4 regions of the Janthinobacterium sp. Bl 1 genome follow, and region 3 is predicted to be linked to each of the others. Evidence: predicted binding sites of a transcription regulator. Region 3 holds the regulator's gene; each other region holds the start of a gene.
What was found. Region 3 encodes FNR, which switches genes on or off when oxygen is low (the NO sensors DNR and NnrR bind a similar motif). Its sites were predicted from a motif close to TTGATNNNNATCAA; they were not measured.
Positions count from the first base shown of each region.

Region 1: the regulator FNR is predicted to act here: its motif matches at 2,020-2,033, upstream of AC4BCN_RS12320 (bacteriohemerythrin).
Region 2: the regulator FNR is predicted to act here: its motif matches at 1,688-1,701, upstream of cydD (thiol reductant ABC exporter subunit CydD).
Region 4: the regulator FNR is predicted to act here: its motif matches at 2,069-2,082, upstream of nirK (copper-containing nitrite reductase).

Region 1 is NZ_CM177086.1:2,699,912-2,704,570, forward strand. It holds gene AC4BCN_RS12310 (TonB-dependent siderophore receptor) at 1-378, opposite strand, end outside; gene AC4BCN_RS12315 (hypothetical protein) at 703-1,542, shown strand; gene AC4BCN_RS12320 (bacteriohemerythrin) at 1,546-1,944, opposite strand; gene AC4BCN_RS12325 (hypothetical protein) at 2,243-2,398, opposite strand; gene AC4BCN_RS12330 (hypothetical protein) at 2,550-2,735, opposite strand; gene AC4BCN_RS12335 (PepSY domain-containing protein) at 2,847-4,659, opposite strand, start outside.
Region 2 is NZ_CM177086.1:2,684,645-2,689,303, reverse strand. It holds gene cydD (thiol reductant ABC exporter subunit CydD) at 1-1,622, opposite strand, end outside; gene AC4BCN_RS12245 (GbsR/MarR family transcriptional regulator) at 1,762-2,313, shown strand; gene AC4BCN_RS12240 (PEP-CTERM sorting domain-containing protein) at 2,620-3,186, shown strand; gene AC4BCN_RS12235 (hypothetical protein) at 3,356-3,535, shown strand; tRNA gene AC4BCN_RS12230 (tRNA-Arg) at 3,617-3,691, opposite strand; tRNA gene AC4BCN_RS12225 (tRNA-Pro) at 3,785-3,861, opposite strand; gene glmM (phosphoglucosamine mutase) at 3,954-4,659, opposite strand, start outside.
Region 3 is NZ_CM177086.1:274,779-279,437, forward strand. It holds gene ccoP (cytochrome-c oxidase, cbb3-type subunit III) at 1-31, shown strand, start outside; gene ccoG (cytochrome c oxidase accessory protein CcoG) at 36-1,418, shown strand; gene AC4BCN_RS01185 (FixH family protein) at 1,473-1,997, shown strand; gene fnr (fumarate/nitrate reduction transcriptional regulator Fnr) at 2,001-2,759, opposite strand; gene AC4BCN_RS01195 (response regulator) at 2,999-4,659, shown strand, end outside.
Region 4 is NZ_CM177086.1:5,757,395-5,762,053, reverse strand. It holds gene AC4BCN_RS26025 (c-type cytochrome) at 1-76, shown strand, start outside; gene AC4BCN_RS26020 (c-type cytochrome) at 88-429, shown strand; gene norR (nitric oxide reductase transcriptional regulator NorR) at 444-2,000, opposite strand; gene nirK (copper-containing nitrite reductase) at 2,151-3,635, shown strand; gene ytfE (iron-sulfur cluster repair protein YtfE) at 3,662-4,339, shown strand; gene AC4BCN_RS26000 (nitric-oxide reductase large subunit) at 4,354-4,659, shown strand, end outside.

The sequences.
Region 1 (4,659 bases), 2.4 Mb from region 3:
CGTGCGCTCCGTGTCGTTCTGGCCCACCTGGATACCCGTCGTCTGCGCCAGCGCCTGGTCCAGCCGCACGGCGCCCAGGTCGTCGAGCAACTGGCGCGTGATGACGCTGACCGATTGCGGCGTTTCGCGCAAGGTCAGCTCCATGCGCGTGGCGCTGCGCGCTTCGCCTGCCGTGTACGACTGCGTGCCTTCCGTCGTCGCGGCCGACTGGCCCAGCACGGTGACGGCCGGCATGGTGACGTCGGCCGCGGCGACATCGGCGGCCTGTGCCGGCAGGGCCACGCCGGCGGCGAGGCTCAGCAGGGCAAGGTGTAACAGACGGGGGAGGGGGCGCAAGGCGGGCTGGCGCGAAGAAGAGGAGACTGTCGTTGATTGCATCATTTTCCTGGAATATTTTTAGTCGTGAGTGTTCCTATCTCGTCTGGCGAGGTGCGCAGTAGCTGGGGGGATGGCGTGACGCTGGCCCGTGGTCTGGCTTGGATAGCAGTTCCACCGCAAGGCCCGGCGCGGACGGGCAGTGGAAAGGAAGGGCGCGCGATTCCCGTCAATTTCTTGAATAGGAATCATTATCAATATAGGTGGTATTTGCCAAATAATCAAGCGTGCGCACCAAAACCGTGCAGAAGCCCATGGCGGCGTAAGGTCTGGCCTTCTGCGATAATGCACGCGCTGACAAAATATTTTCCTCATTGAAAGAAATGCATGCGTACATGGATCGCTTGTGCCGGATGGTTGTGTGTCGTGTCGCTGGGCCAGGCTCAGGAACACGCGACGCCGCCGGCTGTTCCCGCGCCGCTGCAGAGCGCCAGCGTGCCGCCCGCCGCCGCCGTCATATCGCCACCTGTTGCCCCGGTAACGCGCGCCGCGCCAGAGGAAGAGGCCTTGCCTGCGCAAACGGTGACGATCACGGCCAGCAGCGACGCCAAGGCGCCGCGCGTGCGCTTCACGGCTTACCGCGAAAGCTATCTGACGGCCAGGAAAGTGTGGCAAGTGTCGAGCGGCAGCGTGGTCATGGCCCTGCGCCTGATTCCTGCCAAGCTGAGCGCTACCATCGACGACGTGCGCGTGGCCTTGCAAGGCAATGGCGCGCCCATGCCGATCAAGGTATCGGACGGCGGCGTGTTTGTCGTGCCTCTCAATGACGATATCGCCGCGCAGGATGGCACTTTCCTGGTGAACAAGGGCAGGGGCGAGCTGACGGCGAATATCGTCCTGCAGCCCGCCGTGGCGCGCGATGCGTGGAACGTCACGCGCGTGGGGCAAGTCTTGCGCGACGCGCGGCGCGCCGTGCGGGCCATCACGCCGTGGTACAAGCGGCCGTTCGCCAGCGACGTGCAATCGCTGGCCTTTTGCGCGGCCGAGCGGGGCAGCGCCTTGCAGTTGATGGATGGCGAGCAGCTGATCGCCACCTTGCCCATGAACGAGGCGGCCGTCAACGACATCAACCAGCCCGTGTTTTGCAAGATTTTCGATGGCGAAGACAAATACCCGGGACACTACCGCGTGGTCATGCCCGAGCAGGCGACGGTGCTGCTGCTGTAGAGGCTAGTTGGGCTGGCGCTGCACCAGTTCCAGCGCCGCCGCCAGGGCCAGGTCCATGGTGGCCTGGTGGAAGATCAGCCATTGCGGCAACAGCGACAGCGCATGGCGTCCCTGTTCCAGGTCGCCTTCATCGACGGCGGCCCAGGCATGGTGCAGGCCGCTGAGCACGCGCGCATGCTGTTCGCGGTGGTTGGCCAGCGAGGGAAAGGCGATTTGTTCCATCAAATCCTCTTCCTCGCGGAAATCGCGTTCGACGGCCGCAATCAGCTCGCGAAACGCCACGCTGAAATGCTGGTCGCCCAACTGCTGCAGCCGCGCCAGCTCCTGAAACAGCGCCTCATGCGCCTCGTCGATGACGGGAACACCCAGCGCCATCTCATCCTTCCAATGCGATTTACCCATGCCGATGCTCCCGGTTAAGTCCGTCGCGGTGCGAAGCGGACTGTTCCAGTGTGGGCGCAGCGAAGAGGGAAATCCATGACCTGGATCAAAAGTATGGTGAAGAGGGGGCGAGGAAAACAAAGCAAAAACAAATGGATGTAGGAACCAATTTCCCCTCCGTAATAAAGCGGTTTCAGCGATGCGCCGCGTTACCGAGCGCCGCTGAAAAACGCCGCTGGCAAGGCGCCGTGCCGAAGGCAGTACGAATGTACGACGAGGCACGGCAACGCGGTCAGCGGTGTTTTCTCAGCCACGCGTCTTATTGCCGAGGCCAATGGCTCCACATGGCATGCGCATCGACATTGGGCACCTGCAACTGCTGCCCGGCGGACAGCTGCATCGTATCCCTCAACACGAGGGGGGCAAGCATCAGGGCCGACAGGGCAAGGCAGGCCAGCACTTTGAGCGTCAACATGGTCGTCTCCCGGTGTCCCGGCGGCGGCGCGGGGATGCGGCGTCTGCCGGTCACTTCCTTATGTACTACCATGCTTGCAGTTTAGTTCATCTGGTCGTAACTTCAACTTATTGCTGTGATGCACTGCACCAGTTCGCCTGCTGCCAGGGGCCTATTTGGCCTTGCGGCTGCGCCGTGGCTTGCCTGCGGGAGGCAGCAAGGAATCGAACCACACTTGCGTCAACTGCCGCGTATTTTTCGCCGCCTCGCGCTTGACGGCGGCCGTGGCGTGGCCGCGCGCCGTGTTGGCGATGCGGTTGGCGGCGCTCAGGTACATGCTCATCCAGGGATTTTTCATGGCTAGCCTCGCAGGCAGTGGGTGGGAATGCCTCCACTCTAGTCCGATGGCTGGTGCTGACCGTGCGCCTGCCCACATAGCCGGGCGGCGCGGACGGCAGGCTGATCTAAATCAATACACGTCGCGGCGGTAGCGTCCGGCCGCCAGCAGGGTGTCGAGGCCCTCCTGGCCCAGCACTTCTTGCAGTACAGCATCGATTCCTGCCGCCATGCCTTGCAGACTGCCGCACACGTAGACGATGGCGCCTTGCGCCAGCCACTCTCGCAGCTCGTCAGCGTTGGCGCGCAGGCTGTCTTGCACGTATTCCCGGGTTTCGCCATCGCGCGAAAAGACCCTGTCCAGGCGCGCCAGGTGGCCAGCGTCTAGCCAGCCTTGCAACTCTTCGCCGCAGACGCTGTCAAAAGCTTGCTGGCGCTCGCCGAACAGCAGCCAGTTGCGGGCCAGCCCCGCCCGCTGGCGCGCGCGCAAGTGGGCACGCAGGCCGGCCAAGCCGGAACCGTTGCCGATATAAATGCAGGGCACGTCGGCCAGGGCGGGCGCGAAGGCGGGATTGGCTTGCAGGCGCAGGCGGATGCGGGCGTCCAGCGGGGCGAAGCGGGTGAGCCAGCCGGAACAGACGCCAAATCCCTGGTTCTCAATGCACGCATGGCGTTCCTGGCGCACCAGCAATTGCAGTTCACCATCGGATGGCAGCGAAGCGAGCGAATAGCTGCGGGGTGCGTGGTGCGCATTATCTGCATCGCCATCGCTGCCATCGGCATTGCAGGCGATGATTTCGGCCAGCGCGCCCGCTTCCCATGTGGCGCCGGCAGGGCCCGTCAAGGTGATTTCATGCAGTTCGCCACCCTGGCTGCCAGGGTTGAGCAGCACGCGGCGCGCCAGGCGCCACTCGGCATACGACGCTTCTTCCTGCACGCCGATGGCGTCGATGGCGCTGCCGCTGCAGCGGGCCAGCGCTCGGGACCAGTCGGCCAGGGCGGCGGGGTCGTGCTTGTCCACCTCGATCAAGGGGAACAAGGGCGTGGCGCCCAGCGCTTGCAATTGCTGCGTCAGCGCATGGCCAAAGCCGCAGAAGGCGCTGTAATGGCGGTCGCCCAGGGCCAGCATGCCAAATTCCAGGCCCGCCAGCGGCGTGCCCGATGTTGCGTGCAGCAGGCGCGCGAAGCGGCGCGTGCCGTCCGGCGCCTCGCCTTCGCCAAAGGTGCTGGCGATGATCAGGGCCCGTTCGTACTGGCGCAATTGCGCGGGGTCAAACCGGTCCAGCGACTGCACGTCGACGGCGACCCCGGCCTGCTGCAGGGCGCGCGCGCTTTCCAGGGCCAGGCGCTCGGCTTGGCCCGACTGGCTGGCGTAGGCGATGAGGGTAGGTAAACCTGTGTCCGTCTTGCCCGGCGCACCGGCGCCCAGCATGGCGCGCTGCGCCTGCACTGCCCGTTTTGCCTTGCGGCGGCCCAGGTACAGCATCCAGCCCGTGACGGCGAACAGGGGCAGGCCCAGGCTGGCCAAGGTAACGATGATGCGGCCCGGCAAGCCGAAATACGTGCCCATGTGCAGCGGATAAATGATGTTGACGAGGCGCGCACCGAGGCCCTGCTGGCCGTACGGCTCGTTTTCCGTGACCGTGCCGTCGGCCGGTGCAATGCTCATGCGGCTGCGCGCCCGTTCGTGCGGCGCATCGCTGGCCAGCCACGTGAATTGGACGGCTTCGCCGGCGCGCGTGGGCAGGCGCACGCTGGCCAGGGTCCAGCCGGCGGCGTGCTGCTGGAAGCTGGTCCAGGCCAGGCTGATGTCGACGGCGGGCGCTTTCTCCTTGCCGCCGCCTTTTTTCGCGGGCGCCTGTGCCATCCTTGGCGGCTTGCCGGCCCAGGCATCGATATTGTCGCGCACCACGTCATAGCTCCAGTAAATGCCTGTCAAGGTCAGG
Region 2 (4,659 bases), 2.4 Mb from region 3:
AGCACGGGGTCGTGCGTGGCGACGATCATCGTCTTGCCCTTCGCCAGTGCCAGCAGGGCGTCCGTCACGCGCGCCGCCGTTTCGCTGTCCAGGTGGGCCGTCGGTTCATCGACCAGCAGCAAATCCGCATGCGGATGCAGGGCCACGCGGGCCAGGGCCAGGCGCACGGCTTCGCCGCCGGACAAGCCCTGGCCGCCATCGCTGAGCATGACGGCCGGCTGCGCCTGCGCCACCTTGGCCAGGTCGGCCAGGTGCAGCGCCTGCGTTACCTGCGCGGCGTTCGCCCCCACGCGGCCCAGGGTCACGTTCTGGCTGACGGAAGCGGCAAACACGTGCGGACGCTGGCCCATCCACGCCATGCGCTGGCGCAAGGTATTAACGGTGCTGTCGGTCAGGCGCACGCCGCCAATGCGGATGTCGCCGCCGCTGGCGGGCAGCAAGCCGGCCAGCAGGGACAGCAAGGTGGTCTTGCCGGCGCCGCTGGCGCCCAGCAGGGCCACGTGCTCGCCGGCATGCACGGACAGGTCGAAGCCGTCGAACACGGGCGCCTCGCCGGGATGGGCAAAGCGCAATTGCCGAAGTTCCACGGCGGGCGCCGCCGCCACGGCCATGGCGGCGGCGGAAACGGCCGCGACTTCCACGCTGGCGCCAGGCAGGGGCACGCCATCAGCCGCCAGGTCGTGCAAACCGGCCAGGCCCGCTTCGCCAGCCGCCTTGTCGTGCCAGACGGCGGCCAGTTCGCGCAGCGGTTCGAAGAACGCGGGGGCCAGCAGCAGGATGAACAAGCCCTGCCCCAGGCTCAGCTCGCGGCCCCAGGTGCCGAAATTGATGCTGCCCAGCAGAGAGAAACCGATGAAGGCCGCCACCATGGCCACGCCGAGCGCGGAAAACAGTTCCAGCACGGCCGACGACAAAAAGGCGATGCGCAGCACCACCATCGTGCGCCGGCGTACGGATTGCGACGAGGCATCGAGCCGTTCGGCCGTGGCGTCGACGGCGTCGAGCGCGCGCAAGGTGGCCAGGCCGCACAGGCGGTCCAGCAGGAAGGCATTCATGCTGCCCATTTCCACCATCTGCGCGCGGCTGGCCGCTTGCGCGCCCATGCCGACGAGGGCCATGAAGACGGGAATCAAGGGGGCGGCGATGAGCAGGATCAAGGCGGCGATCCACGACAGCGGCGTCACCACGGCGAGGATCACGAGCGGCACGAGCATCACTTTCCAGCGCGCAGGCTTGTAGCGCACCAGATACGGCACGATGGCTTCGGCCTGCTCGGCGATGACGCTGGCCGCCTGGCCCGACTGGGCACGCTGGCGGTCCAGCGGCGAACGCTGCGCCAGCGCCTGCGCCACTTGCGCGCGCAAGGTGGACAGGTGTGCGCGCGCCGCCGCATACATGCGCCGCGCGCCCCACGCTTCGCAGCCGGCGCGCAGCACGCCCAGCAGCAGCACGCCAGCGGCCGGCAGCAGGGCCGCGCGCCAGGGTGCGCCGCCCTGCATGGCTTGCACGGCCCAGGCCAGCAAAGCCGCTTGCGGCAACCACAGCAAGGCGGCGCCGCCTTGCGCCAGGCTGGGGAGACGGGGAAGAATAAAGCGGGGCAAGGACAAGGGCGTGGTCGGCATCTTTTATACTTCTTGAGTTTTCAGAATTTTCTGTAAATTCGATATTTTGTATAATACTGCGAAACATGACATATATCAATTGACCCCACCAGTATGGCGTGAAAAAATTCAGATAATTATGAAAACTCAACATATCCAAATGACGCCGCTGATCCTGACCTTCGTCAGCCATTTCGGCGAGATGGGCAGCCGCTGGGGCTTCAACCGTACAGTGGGGCAAGTGTACGCCTTGTTATTTGTCGCGGAGCACCCTTTGCACGCGGATGAAATCGCGGAGCACCTGAGTTTTTCACGCTCGAACGTGAGCATCGGCCTCAAGGAACTGCAGGGCTGGGGCTTGATCCGCCAGTCACGCATCCCTGGCGACCGGCGCGAATATTTTTCCTCGCTGGGCGATGTGTGGCAAATCTTCCGCGTGGTGGCCGCCGAGCGCCGCCGCCGCGAAGTGGCGCCTACCCTGACGGTGCTGCGCGAATCGCTGCTGGCGCCGGCCACGGAACCCGTGGATCAATATGCGCAGGAACGCATGCGCGAAATGTATGAACTGGTCGACCTGGCCAATACCTGGTTCGACGACTTGCAGCGCCTGTCGCCCGAATCGATGGCGCAGCTGATGAAAATGGGCGCCAAGGTACAAAAGTTGCTCAACGCTAAGGATCGCCTGTTTGGCGTCAGCAACAACAACGACTGAAGCACCCGCCTCCCCCCTCCCAAAAAAGCCGAGACGCCGCTAGCACAAGCTGGCGCGTCTTGTCACGCCATTTCCTGACGTCATGTTGTCTGTCGTTAACACAAGCGGACATAGCCGTATGCGATGTTGTCAACAAAACCAATAGTATTATTTAAATTGTATTAATTTATATCAAGAGTAAGCTTGCATTTGCGTACTCGCTACGCAGAAGAACTAGATAAAAACGGGCAATGGGATGACTTCCCCGGTATGCAGGGACGCCTCCCAACACTATGAAGCGACTGTCTCAAGCACAAGGGGATTTTCATGAAAAGCATAAAGAGCATTGCCATCAGGGCATCCATGCTGGCCGCAATGACCGTACTGGCAAGTGCGGCCCAAGCCGCCACTTGGGTGGATGTGGGCCCGGCCAGCGGTTTCGTCATCGCCGGCAGCACCGTCACTTATTCGCCATCGCCGGCACTGCAGGTGAAATATTATGACGATAATCTCGTGCCACAGGATCCCTCGGACATCCAGGGTTATATCAATGGCGTGTTCGGTACCAGCCTGGGCACCGCCGTGTCGTTTTGCGAAAGCGCCACTGCGGGCTGCACAGCCGGAACGACAGCGGGCGTGAGCGGCGGCGTCAATTCGTATACGAGCGCGGCCGCCTATGATTACCTGGCCATCCACTTCGGCCAGGGCGAACTGGTGTTCCACTGGGCCGCTCCCGTGGCTGCCGGCACCACCTTCACGATCTCGGGCCTGCCCAAGGACCTGAGCAACTACAGGGCCTTCATTTCCGCCGTGCCGGAACCTGGAACCTATGCCATGCTGCTCGCCGGCTTGGGCCTTCTGGGCTTTATGGCACGCCGTCGCCAGGGAAAGTAAGCCTCATCTGCGGCAGCGGCGCACCGGCGCCCGCTGCCGCCCTCAACGCCAGCGGCCTGTTTGGCCTGTTTACGCCGCGCTTGCGGCGAAAGTCCCGCTTTTTACACTATCTTTAGACGCCCCTCGCTATGCTCGACGGCATCCACTGCTGACCGACGAGGGAGTACTCATGCATGAACAACCGTTTCAGCCACGCGCGCGCAGCGTGATCCGCCAGCACCTGCCCGTGCGGGAACGGCTGCGCCTGGCCCGACTGGCCAACAGAAAAATCATTTCGGCATGCTCGGCGCTGCTGTGCGCGGCGCCGCTGTTGTATTTGCTGAGCGTGGTGCTGTTTGCGCAGCCGTGACACGGCTTGCAGGCGAGCGATGAACAGAGATGAAGAGTGATGGCAATGCGACAGGCTGTCGCATGCATGGCCAGCATGAGCTGGTCCGCCCAGAGGGAATCGAACCCCCATTCACGGTTTAGAAGACCGTTGTCCTATCCGTTGAACGATGGGCGGAAGGTGCAGTATTTTAATCCATGCGCGCCAGCAATGAAATGCCAGCGCGAAATAGAAAACGGGCTGTCATTTCTGACAGCCCGCTTATGACTTTGGTCGGAGTACAAGGATTCGAACCTTGGACCCCCTGGTCCCAAACCAGGTGCGCTACCGGGCTGCGCCACACTCCGAAGACAAGATAATAACGCCCCCACCCAATTTCGTCAATTGCCATAGACGAATTAGATGGAAATAACTATCGGCGCTGCCCCGTGCCTGTCCCTTAAGCGCCAACTTTATCGGCGATGCGGCGCGCCATGCTCTCGGCCTTTTCCTTGTCCTTCGCTTCCACCATCACGCGGATCAGCGGTTCCGTGCCCGAAGCGCGGATCAGCACGCGGCCCGTGTCGCCCAGCTCGGCCTCGACCAGCTCTTTCTCGGCCACCATGGCGGCATTTTTCTGCCAGTCGAAACCGGGCGCCACGCGCAGGTTGATCAGGGTTTGCGGGAACAGCACCAGTTCGGCCAGGCATTGCTGCAGGCTCTGGCCGCTGCGCTTGAGCGCAGACAACACTTGCAGCGCGGAGACGATGCCGTCGCCCGTCGTGTGGCGATCCAGGCACAGCAAATGACCCGAGCCTTCGCCGCCCAGTATCCAGCCCTTTTCCTTCATGACTTCCAGCACGTAGCGGTCGCCCACTTTGGCGCGCGCAAAGCCGATGCCCTGCTGCTTGAACAGCACTTCCAGCGCCATATTCGTCATCAAGGTGCCGACGGCACCGGCCACAGGACCCGTCGCCAGACGGTCCTTGACCATGACGTACAACAACTCGTCGCCGTTGTACATACGGCCCGTGGCGTCGCACATAATCAGGCGGTCGGCGTCGCCATCGAGCGCGATGCCCAGGTCCGCGCCGTGCTCGACGACGGCTTCGGCCATGGCCTTGGTCGCCGTGGCGCCGAAGCCCGCATTGATATTGAAGCCGTCG
Region 3 (4,659 bases):
CCTGTCGAATCCTCAGACGCCCGTGAAATGATGTAATGGAACCTCAAGTCATCAAGATGTATGCGGCCCGCGAGCAGATCTACCCTCGCGAGGCCAAAGGACGCTACGCTACCTGGCGATGGGTATGCGTATGGCTTACCCAGCTCGCGTTCTACGGCTTGCCGTGGTTGACCTGGAATGGCAGGCAAGCCCTGCTGTTCGACTTGACCACGCGCAAGTTCTACATTTTCGGCGTCGTGCTGTGGCCCCAGGATTTCATCTATCTGGCGGCCCTGCTGATCATCTGTGCGTATTTGTTGTTCCTCGTCACGGCCATTGCCGGGCGGGTGTGGTGCGGGTTCTCTTGCCCGCAAACGGTATACACGGAAATCTTCCTGTGGGTCGAACGCCGCATCGAGGGCACGCGCAGCGCGCGCATGGCCCTCGACAAGCAGGGCCCGTCCGTGCGCAAGGCGTTCAAGAAGACGGCCAAGCACCTGGTGTGGGGCGCCATCGCCCTGTGGACGGGCTTTACCTTTGTCGGCTACTTCACGCCGATCAAGGAACTGGCGCAATCGGTGGTCACCTTGAATTTCGGTCCCTGGGAATGGTTCTGGGTCTTGTTCTACAGCCTGGCAACCTACGGCAACGCGGGCTGGCTGCGCGAGCAGGTGTGCAAATACATGTGCCCCTATGCGCGCTTCCAGAGCGCCATGTTCGACCAGGACACCCTGATCATCACCTACGATGCCAAGCGCGGCGAACCACGCGGCGCCATGAGCAAGAAGGCCGGCCACAACGACAAGCTGGGCGATTGCATCGACTGTACCCTGTGCGTGCAGGTGTGTCCGACCGGTATCGATATCCGCAACGGCCTGCAGTATGAATGCATCGGCTGCGCCGCCTGCGTCGATGCCTGCAACAGCGTGATGGACAAGGTCGAGCGGCCGCGTGGCCTGATACGCTACAGCACCGACCATGCGATGGAAAACAACTTCAATTCGAAGCAGATACGCCAGCGCGCCATGCGCCCGCGCGTCTTGATCTACACTTCCATCCTGGCCCTGATCATCATCGCCGTATGTACCTCGCTGGCCCTGCGCACGCCCCTGAAAATGGACGTGATCCGCGACCGCGGTTCGATGGGACGCGAAGTGGAAGACGGCATGATCGAAAACGTCTACCGCCTGCAGATCATGAACACGTCCGAGCAAAGCCAGCATTTCAAGATCAGCGCTTCCGGCTTGCCGGGCCTGACCTTGCTGACGCGCGAAGAAGTGACCTTGCAGCCGACGGAAACGCTGGGCTGGCCGATCCGCCTGCGCGTGCCGCACGGCGTGGGCGAGAAGGGCTCGAACAAGATTGCGATCGAATTGCAATCGCTGGACGACCCGTCGCTGCATGTGCGTGAAAGCGCGGTCTTCATCGTGCCGCGTTAATGCAGGAAGGCCGGTCCCCGCATGGGGGCTGGCCGTTTACACAGGAGAAATACCATGTCCGACAGTCTGAAACTGCAGCCTCCCGTTGCACCGTGGTACAAGCATCGCTGGCCATGGCTGCTGATGATCGGTCCCGGCCTGTCCGTGGTCGTCGGCAGCTTCATGGGCTATATCGCCTTTACGCAGCCCGACGCGCTGGTGGTGGGCGACTATTACAAACAGGGCAAGGCGATCAACCAGGATTTGAAGCGCGACACGATCGCCAGCGACCTGGCCATGGATACGAGCCTGGCGTACGACGTGGCGTCAGCGCGCCTGAGCGGTTCCGTGCACAGCTTCGGCAAGGCCTACCAGGGACCGCTGCAGCTGCACCTGGCGCATGCGACCCTGCCGGAAAAGGATATCAAGCTGCTGGTGCAGCCCGATGCGGCCGGCAATTTCTCGGTGCCCCTGCCGATGCTCGAACGCAGCCGCTGGCAAGTGCTGGTGGAAAACGACAAACGCGAGTGGCGCCTGTCCGGCATCTGGACCTGGCCCGTGCAACGCAGCATCGCGCTGCATGCGGATGAAGAGTTATAAGCCTTACTTGCAGACGTCCGTGCCTGCCGTAATGGCTTTCAGCTTGGCTGGTTGCAATATTTCGATCTCGCGGTTCGACACCCGCAGCCAGCCTTCCTTCTTGAATTTCGACAATAAACGGCTGACGCTCTCGATGGTCAGGCCCAGGTAGTTGCCGATTTCCTCGCGCGACATGCGCAGCTGGAATTTGCTGCTCGAATAGCCGCGCGCCTCATAGCGCGACGCCAGGTTGACGATGAAGGCGGCAAAGCGCTGCGTCGCCTGCATATTGCCCAGCAACAGCATCACGCTTTGCTCGCGCGTGATTTCCTGGCTCATCATGCGGTGGAAATGACGGAGCAGGGTCGGCATATTGCCCAACAATTGCTCCAGGCTGGAAAACGGAATTTCACACACTTCGCTGTCTTCCAGCGCCACCGCATTACAGTGGTGGCGGTCGGCGCTGATGGCGTCCATGCCCAGCAGTTCGCCGGCCATCTGGAAACCCGTCACCTGCTCTTCGCCGCCCGGATTGATCTGGTATGTCTTGAAGTGCCCCAGGCGGATCGCGTACAGGTTCTGGAACGAGTCGCCGATGCGGAACAGCGAGGCGCCGCGCACGATCTTGCGGCGGCGGCCGATGATCTGGTCCAGCCTGTCCATGTCGCCCATATCGAGGCCCATCGGCAGGCACAATTGATGCATGCTGCAGGTCGAGCATCGCGCACGCAACGCTTCCACGGTCACTGTGGGCAAGGTTGGAGTGATTAGCGCTTCAGTCATGTCGGTACCTTTTAGAAAATGCAACAACAAGTTTACTGCATACCGGGTTGCCGTGTGCCAATTTCACCGCAATTTCGCTGAATAAACGACGTTCCGACTTTAATTATATGGCAACATCGTCAAAAGCCCATGCGGGTAGGGGCATTTGTGCGGCGGCGCTTGCCAAGCTGGGGTATTGATAGGAAAATTCCTGACAGCATTATCTGCCGCCTGTGCCGCCCGGTACTGAAAAGGAAATCATGAAGCCTCTCGGCATCAAAGCAAAAGTCGCGCTGGCCACCAGCCTGACCTCGATCGCCATGATCGCGCTGGTCACCATGATACAGGTGCAGCACATGCGCGACGACTTCACCCGAGTACTGCTGAGCCAGCAGTCATCCCTGATCAGCCGCACCGCTGCCGAGCTCGACGACAAGCTGGGCATGCTGCTGCAGATCGTCACCCTGACGGCCAGGCAGCAGCCGCCGGAACTGATGGCCCAGCCGGCCCAATTGCGCCAATACTATTCGCGCCGTTCGATGCTGGTGCTGTTCGACGACGTGCTGGTGCTCGACGCGCATGGCGCCGTCGTGGCCGACATGCCGGAAGTGGCGGGGCGCACCGGCATCAACGTCGCCGAGCGCGAGTATTTCCAGACCGTGCTGCGCACGCGCCAGCCCATGATCACCGAACCGATGCTCGGCAAGTCGAGCGGCATGCCCATCGTGCAGATGGTGGCGCCCGTGCTGGCCGCCGATGGCCAGGTGGCCGGCGTGGTGATCGGCGTGCTGCGCCTGTACAAGGACAATCTGCTGGGGCGTCTGCGCTCGGAAAAGATCGGCAAGAGCGGCTATTACTTCATCCTCACGCGCGGCGCCGTGCCGCGCTACGTGCTGCATCCCGATACCAGCCGTTTGCTGCAGCCGCGCCAGCCGAGCGCCAACCTGACGACGACCCAACTGCTGAAGGAAGATGGCGAAGGCAGCATGGTCAGCACGAATAGCCGCGGCATCAAGGCCGTCAACAGCTTCAAGCGCCTGAAATCGGTGAACTGGCTGCTGGCCACCTCGCTGCCCGTCGCGGATGCCTTCGAACCGTTCGATGGCGTGCTGTACCGGCTGGTGCTGTGGAGCATCCTCGCTTCGCTGCTGGCCGCCGCCGTGCTGGGCTGGGTCACCGTGCGCCTGCTGTCGCCGCTGGTGCGCCTGCGCAACACCCTGCTGGCCCTGCGCACCAGCGGCAGCCGTTTCACCCCCGTGCCGGTGCAGCAGCGCGACGAGATCGGCGAACTGACGGAAGCGTTCAACGGCCTGATGAGCGAGCGCGACCGCCTGCAGCAGGAACTCGAATCGCGCGCGGCGGAACTGGAGCAGGAACGCGACCGGGCCGAGGCCGCCAACCGCGCGAAAAGCGATTTCGTGGCCAACATGAGCCATGAAATCCGCACGCCCCTCAATGCCGTGCTGGGCATGGTGTATTTGCTGGGTAATACCAAGCTTGATACGGAACAGCGCAAGTATCTGACCATGGTGCGCGTGGCGGGCCAGTCGCTGCTGGGCATCCTCAACGACGTGCTCGACTATTCGAAGATCGAGGCACGCCGCATGGAACTGTCGCCCGTCGAATTCGACCTCGACGAAGTCATGAATACCCTGGCCACGACGATGACGATGAATGCGGGCGAAAAGGAACTGGAACTGGCCATCGCCGTCGAGCCCGACGTGCCGCGGCGCCTCTTGGGCGACGCGCAGCGCCTGCAGCAAATCCTCGTCAACCTGGCCGGCAACGCCATCAAGTTCACGGAGAGCGGCGAAGTGGTGGTGGCCGTCAGCCTGGCCGAGAGCAAGAGCGAGAGCGGCCGCGCCTGGCTGCGCTTCGAAGTGCGCGACACGGGCATCGGCATGACGGAACTGCAGCAACA
Region 4 (4,659 bases), 830 kb from region 3:
CATCGCCAGCAGCCTGTCGGACCAGGATATCGCCGATGTCGCCGCGTATTATGCGCAACAAGCCAAGACGAACTGAGGACCAGCCCGATGAAAAAACTACTCGCCGCCCTCGTTTGCGCCACCGTCTCGTTTTCCGCCAGCGCCGCCGGCAATATCAACACAGGCAAGGCCCTGGCCGAAAAATACAGCTGCGCCACCTGCCACGGCAAGGATTACAGTTCGCCCATCGACCCGTCGTACCCCAAACTGGCGGGCCAGCACAAGGATTACCTGGAACATGCGCTGATCGCGTATAAACGGGGCGACAAGGCCAACGGCCGCAACAACGCCATCATGACGGGCCAGGTAAAACCGCTGAGCAACCAGGACATCAAGGACCTGGCCGCTTACCTGCACAGCTTGCCGAGCAGCCTGGTCACTCACCGCTGAGCGGTAACGCCGGCTCAGGCTTTCAGCCCCACCCGGCGAGCAAGTTTATGCAGATTGCTGGCGTCGAGTCCCAGCTGCCGCGCCGCAGCGGCCCAGTTATCCTGATGCAGCACCAGCGCTTGCCGGATGGCCTGGCGCTGGCTCGCTTCCACGATCTGATGCATCGATAGCAGCGGTGCCGCCGGCATGCCGCACGCGGCTGGCGCCAGCGGCAGCGCGTCCGTGCCGGCCGGCGCTTCCAGCGCATCGAGGTCGAGCATATCCGTTTCCAGGGTCACGATGTCCTTGCGGTCCGCGCCGCGTATCACGGCTTTCAGCGCGGCCCGGCTGATCACATGTTCCAGTTCGCGCACATTGCCCGGCCAGCGGTAGTGGCACAAGGCGTTTTCCGCCGCGGCGGACAGGCGCAGGCTGCGCAAGCCCAGGCGCGCGCGGTTCAGTTCCAGGAATCCCCCGGCCAGCAGCAGCACGTCATTGCCCCGCTCGCGCAGCGGCGGAATCGGCACGGGATACACGGATAAACGGTGATACAGATCGGCGCGGAACGAGCCGTCGCGCACATGTTCGCGCAGGCTGCGGTTGGTGGCGGCGATCACGCGCACGTTGACCCGGCGCGGCCGGTCCGCGCCCAGGCGCTGGATTTCGCCATTTTGCAAGGTGCGCAGCAGCTTGGCCTGTATCGACAATGGCAATTCGCCCACTTCATCGAGAAACAGGGTGCCCCCTTCGGCCGCCTCGAAACGCCCGGGCCGGTCGCTGACGGCGCCGGAAAACGCACCGCGCACATGGCCAAACAATTCGCTTTCGGCCAGGGACTCGGGCAAGGCCGCGCAATTGACGTGGATCAAAGGCTTGCCCGCGCGGCGCGACAGCCGGTGCAGGCGGTGCGCGCACAATTCCTTGCCCACGCCCGTCTCTCCCAGCAGCAGCACGGGCAGCTCGGAATCGGCCACCACCTGCAATTCGTGCAGCAAGTGCGTGATGGCGCTGCTCTGGCCCACGAAATCGTGTTCCTCGCGCGGCGCTTGCGCATCGGCCAGCATGGCGCCGCCCGACAGGCGCAGGGCGCGGATTTCCGTTTCCAGGCGCGTCACGCGCACGGCCGCCTCGATGGCGCAGGCCAGTTCGCCCAGGTCGCGCTGCGCCTGCATATCGAAGGTGCCCACCTGCAGCGCGTCGAGCGTGATCACGCCCCAGCGTTCGCCTTCCAGGTCCAGCGCCATGCCCATGCAGTCGTGCACGGGCAGCGGCTCGCCGGCCCGCTCGGCGATCAGGCCATCGTAGGGATCGGGCAGGGAACTGTCGTGATGGAAGCACAGCACGCCGCGTCGCTGCAGGATGGCGGCCAGGCGCGGATGGTCGGCGACGGCGAAGCGGCGTCCCAGCGCATCGTTGGCCAGGCCGGCCATCGCCACGGGGCGCAAATGCTCGCCATCGAGCTTGAGCAAGGCCACGGCCTCGCAGCCGAAGTGGGCGCGCAGGCTGCCGACGAGGCGCTGCAGGCGCACGGCCACGGGCAGGTCGGCGACCAGGTCGGTGAGTAGCAGCAGGTGGATGGCAGTGGTGGTCATAAGTACCATGCAGGGTACAACGGACCATGCTTGAGCAGGGTCATATCGACCCTGCATTTTTCAAATCGTTGATTTAAAACAAGTTTTTCCTGGCACACGGATTGCCTAGGTAAGGGTGCCGAACCGGCATACAAGACCAAGGAAAGCTTGATGAAAACGACTCCCTCCCTCCGCGCCATTGCCGCCGCCGTCTGCGTACTGGCCATGCCCCTGTCCGTGCAAGCCCAGGTGAGCCTCCCTGCCAGCGCCGCCGCTACCGCCGCCAAACCCGCTACCGCCGCAGTCAAGCGCTATGAACTGCAAACCAATATCGTCGACGGCAAGATGGTGTTCATCGACGCCAAGGGCCAGGTCAACCCCGTGCTGGCGGCCAAGGTGGGCGACACGGTGGAACTGGTGCTGAAAAGCGGCGAAGGCGCCGAGCACGATCTGCTGATCCCGGAACTGAATGTGGCCTCGGCCAAGTTCAGCGCCAACAGCGGCAGCACCACCGTGCGCTTCAAGGTCACGCGCGCCGGCACGTTCACCTATTACTGCTCGATCCCCGGCCACCGCCAGATCGGCATGGAAGGCAAGCTGGAAGTGACCGGCACCTCACTGGCCGAGCCGGCAACACCGAAGGCCGCTGGCGCCGGCAGCGCTGCCAGCGAATCGAGCCAGGCCGCCGCGCTGGCCCTGTACACGCCCGCGCCGTCGCCGATGCGCGGCCCCGATCCCTCGGCCGTCAGCGTGGCGGCCAATCCCGCCTCCGTGCCGACCGCCATCGGCGCGCGCGCGCCGCAAACCCTGAAATACCGGATGGAGACGGTAGAACTGCCGGGCAAGCTCGATGACGGCACCAGTTTTACCTACTGGACCTTCAACCGCCAGGTGCCCGGCCCGATGCTGCGCGCGAAGGTGGGCGACACGGTGGAACTGACCCTGTTCAACGCCAAGGACAGCAAGATGATCCACTCGATCGACCTGCACGCCGTGACGGGCGGCCATGGCGGCGGACAGCACACGCAGGTGGCGCCAGGGCAGGAAAAAACCGTCACTTTCAAGGCGCTCAATCCGGGCCTGTATGTGTACCACTGCGCCACGCCGCTGGTGCCGCAGCATATCGCGGCCGGCATGTACGGCATGATCCTGGTCGAACCGGAAGGCGGCCTGTCAAAAGTCGACCGCGAGTACTACGTCATGCAGGGCGAGATGTACACGGGCCGTCCGCACGGCGCCCCCGTGCACCAGGAACCGAACCTGGAAAAAATGGCCAATGAGCTGCCGGACTACTACGTCTTCAACGGCGAAGTGGGCGCCCTGAGCAAGACGCACAAACTGCAGGCGAAAGTCGGCGAAACGGTGCGCATCTATTTCGGCGTCGGCGGCCCGAACAAGATTTCATCGTTCCACATCATCGGCGAGATCTTCGACAAGGTGTACAGCGAAGGCTCGATCAGCAGCCCGAAACACGACGTGCAAACGACGCTTGTGGCACCGGGCGGCGCGACCATCGTCGAACTCAAGGTACAGCATCCTGGCAGCTATCTGCTGGTCGACCATGCGCTGTCGCGCGCCGGCAAGGGCGCCGTGGGCGTGCTGGAAGTGACTGGCGAACCCGTGCCCGGCGTCTACCACGCCGGCGCCCGTCAATAAACCCCATTCATCATCAAGGAAGCATTATGGAAATGATCGACCAATCCCTGGGCCAGCTGGCCCGCCGCATCCCTGGCGCCACGCGCCTGTTCGATGCGCACCGCCTGGATTTCTGCTGCGGCGGCAACAAGACCCTGCGCGCGGCGGCCGAAGCGGCCGGCGTGGACACGGCGTCCATCGTCAAGGAACTGCAAGTGCTGGCAGGACGGACTGACGCCAGCGGCGAGCGTGACTGGCAGGAAGCCTCGGCCACCGAGCTGGTGGAACATATCCTGTCCCGCTACCACGCCGTGCACCGCGAACAGCTGCCCGAGCTGATACGCCTGGCACGCAAGGTCGAGCAGGTACATGGCGACCGCGCCGACTGTCCGCACGGGCTGGCGGAACACCTGTCGGCCATGGCGCAGGAGCTGGAAAGCCATATGCGCAAGGAAGAAGACGTGCTGTTCCCCATGATCGTGCGTGGCCAGGGCCCCCGGGCCGGCGCGCCCATCAACGTGATGCGCATGGAGCACGACGACCATGGCGTGGCCTTGCGCGCGATGGAGGAAATGACGAACGACATCACCGCGCCGGCCGGCGCCTGCACCACCTGGCGCGCGCTGTACACGGGCTTGCGCACCTTCCGCGAAGACCTGATGGCGCACATCCATACTGAAAACAATATCCTGTTCGAGCGCTTTGCGCCGGCCGTGGTGCACTGACAAAGGAAAGACCCATGGGTCCCTACAAAAAACTCTGGTTCACTCTGATCGGTGTGCTGATCGTGACGTTTTCGCTGCTCGGCTACTACGGCGCCGAAGTGTACCGGCAGGCGCCGCCCATCCCCGCGCAGGTGCTGGCACAGGATGGCCGGCAACTGTTCGACCGCGAGGGCATCCTCGATGGCCAAACGGCCTGGCAATCGGTCGGCGGCATGCAGCTGGGCTCCATCTGGGGCCACGGCGCCTACCAGGCGCCCGACTGGACGGCCGACTGGCTGCACCGCGAACTGACGGCCTGGCTTGAACTGGCCGCGCAAGAG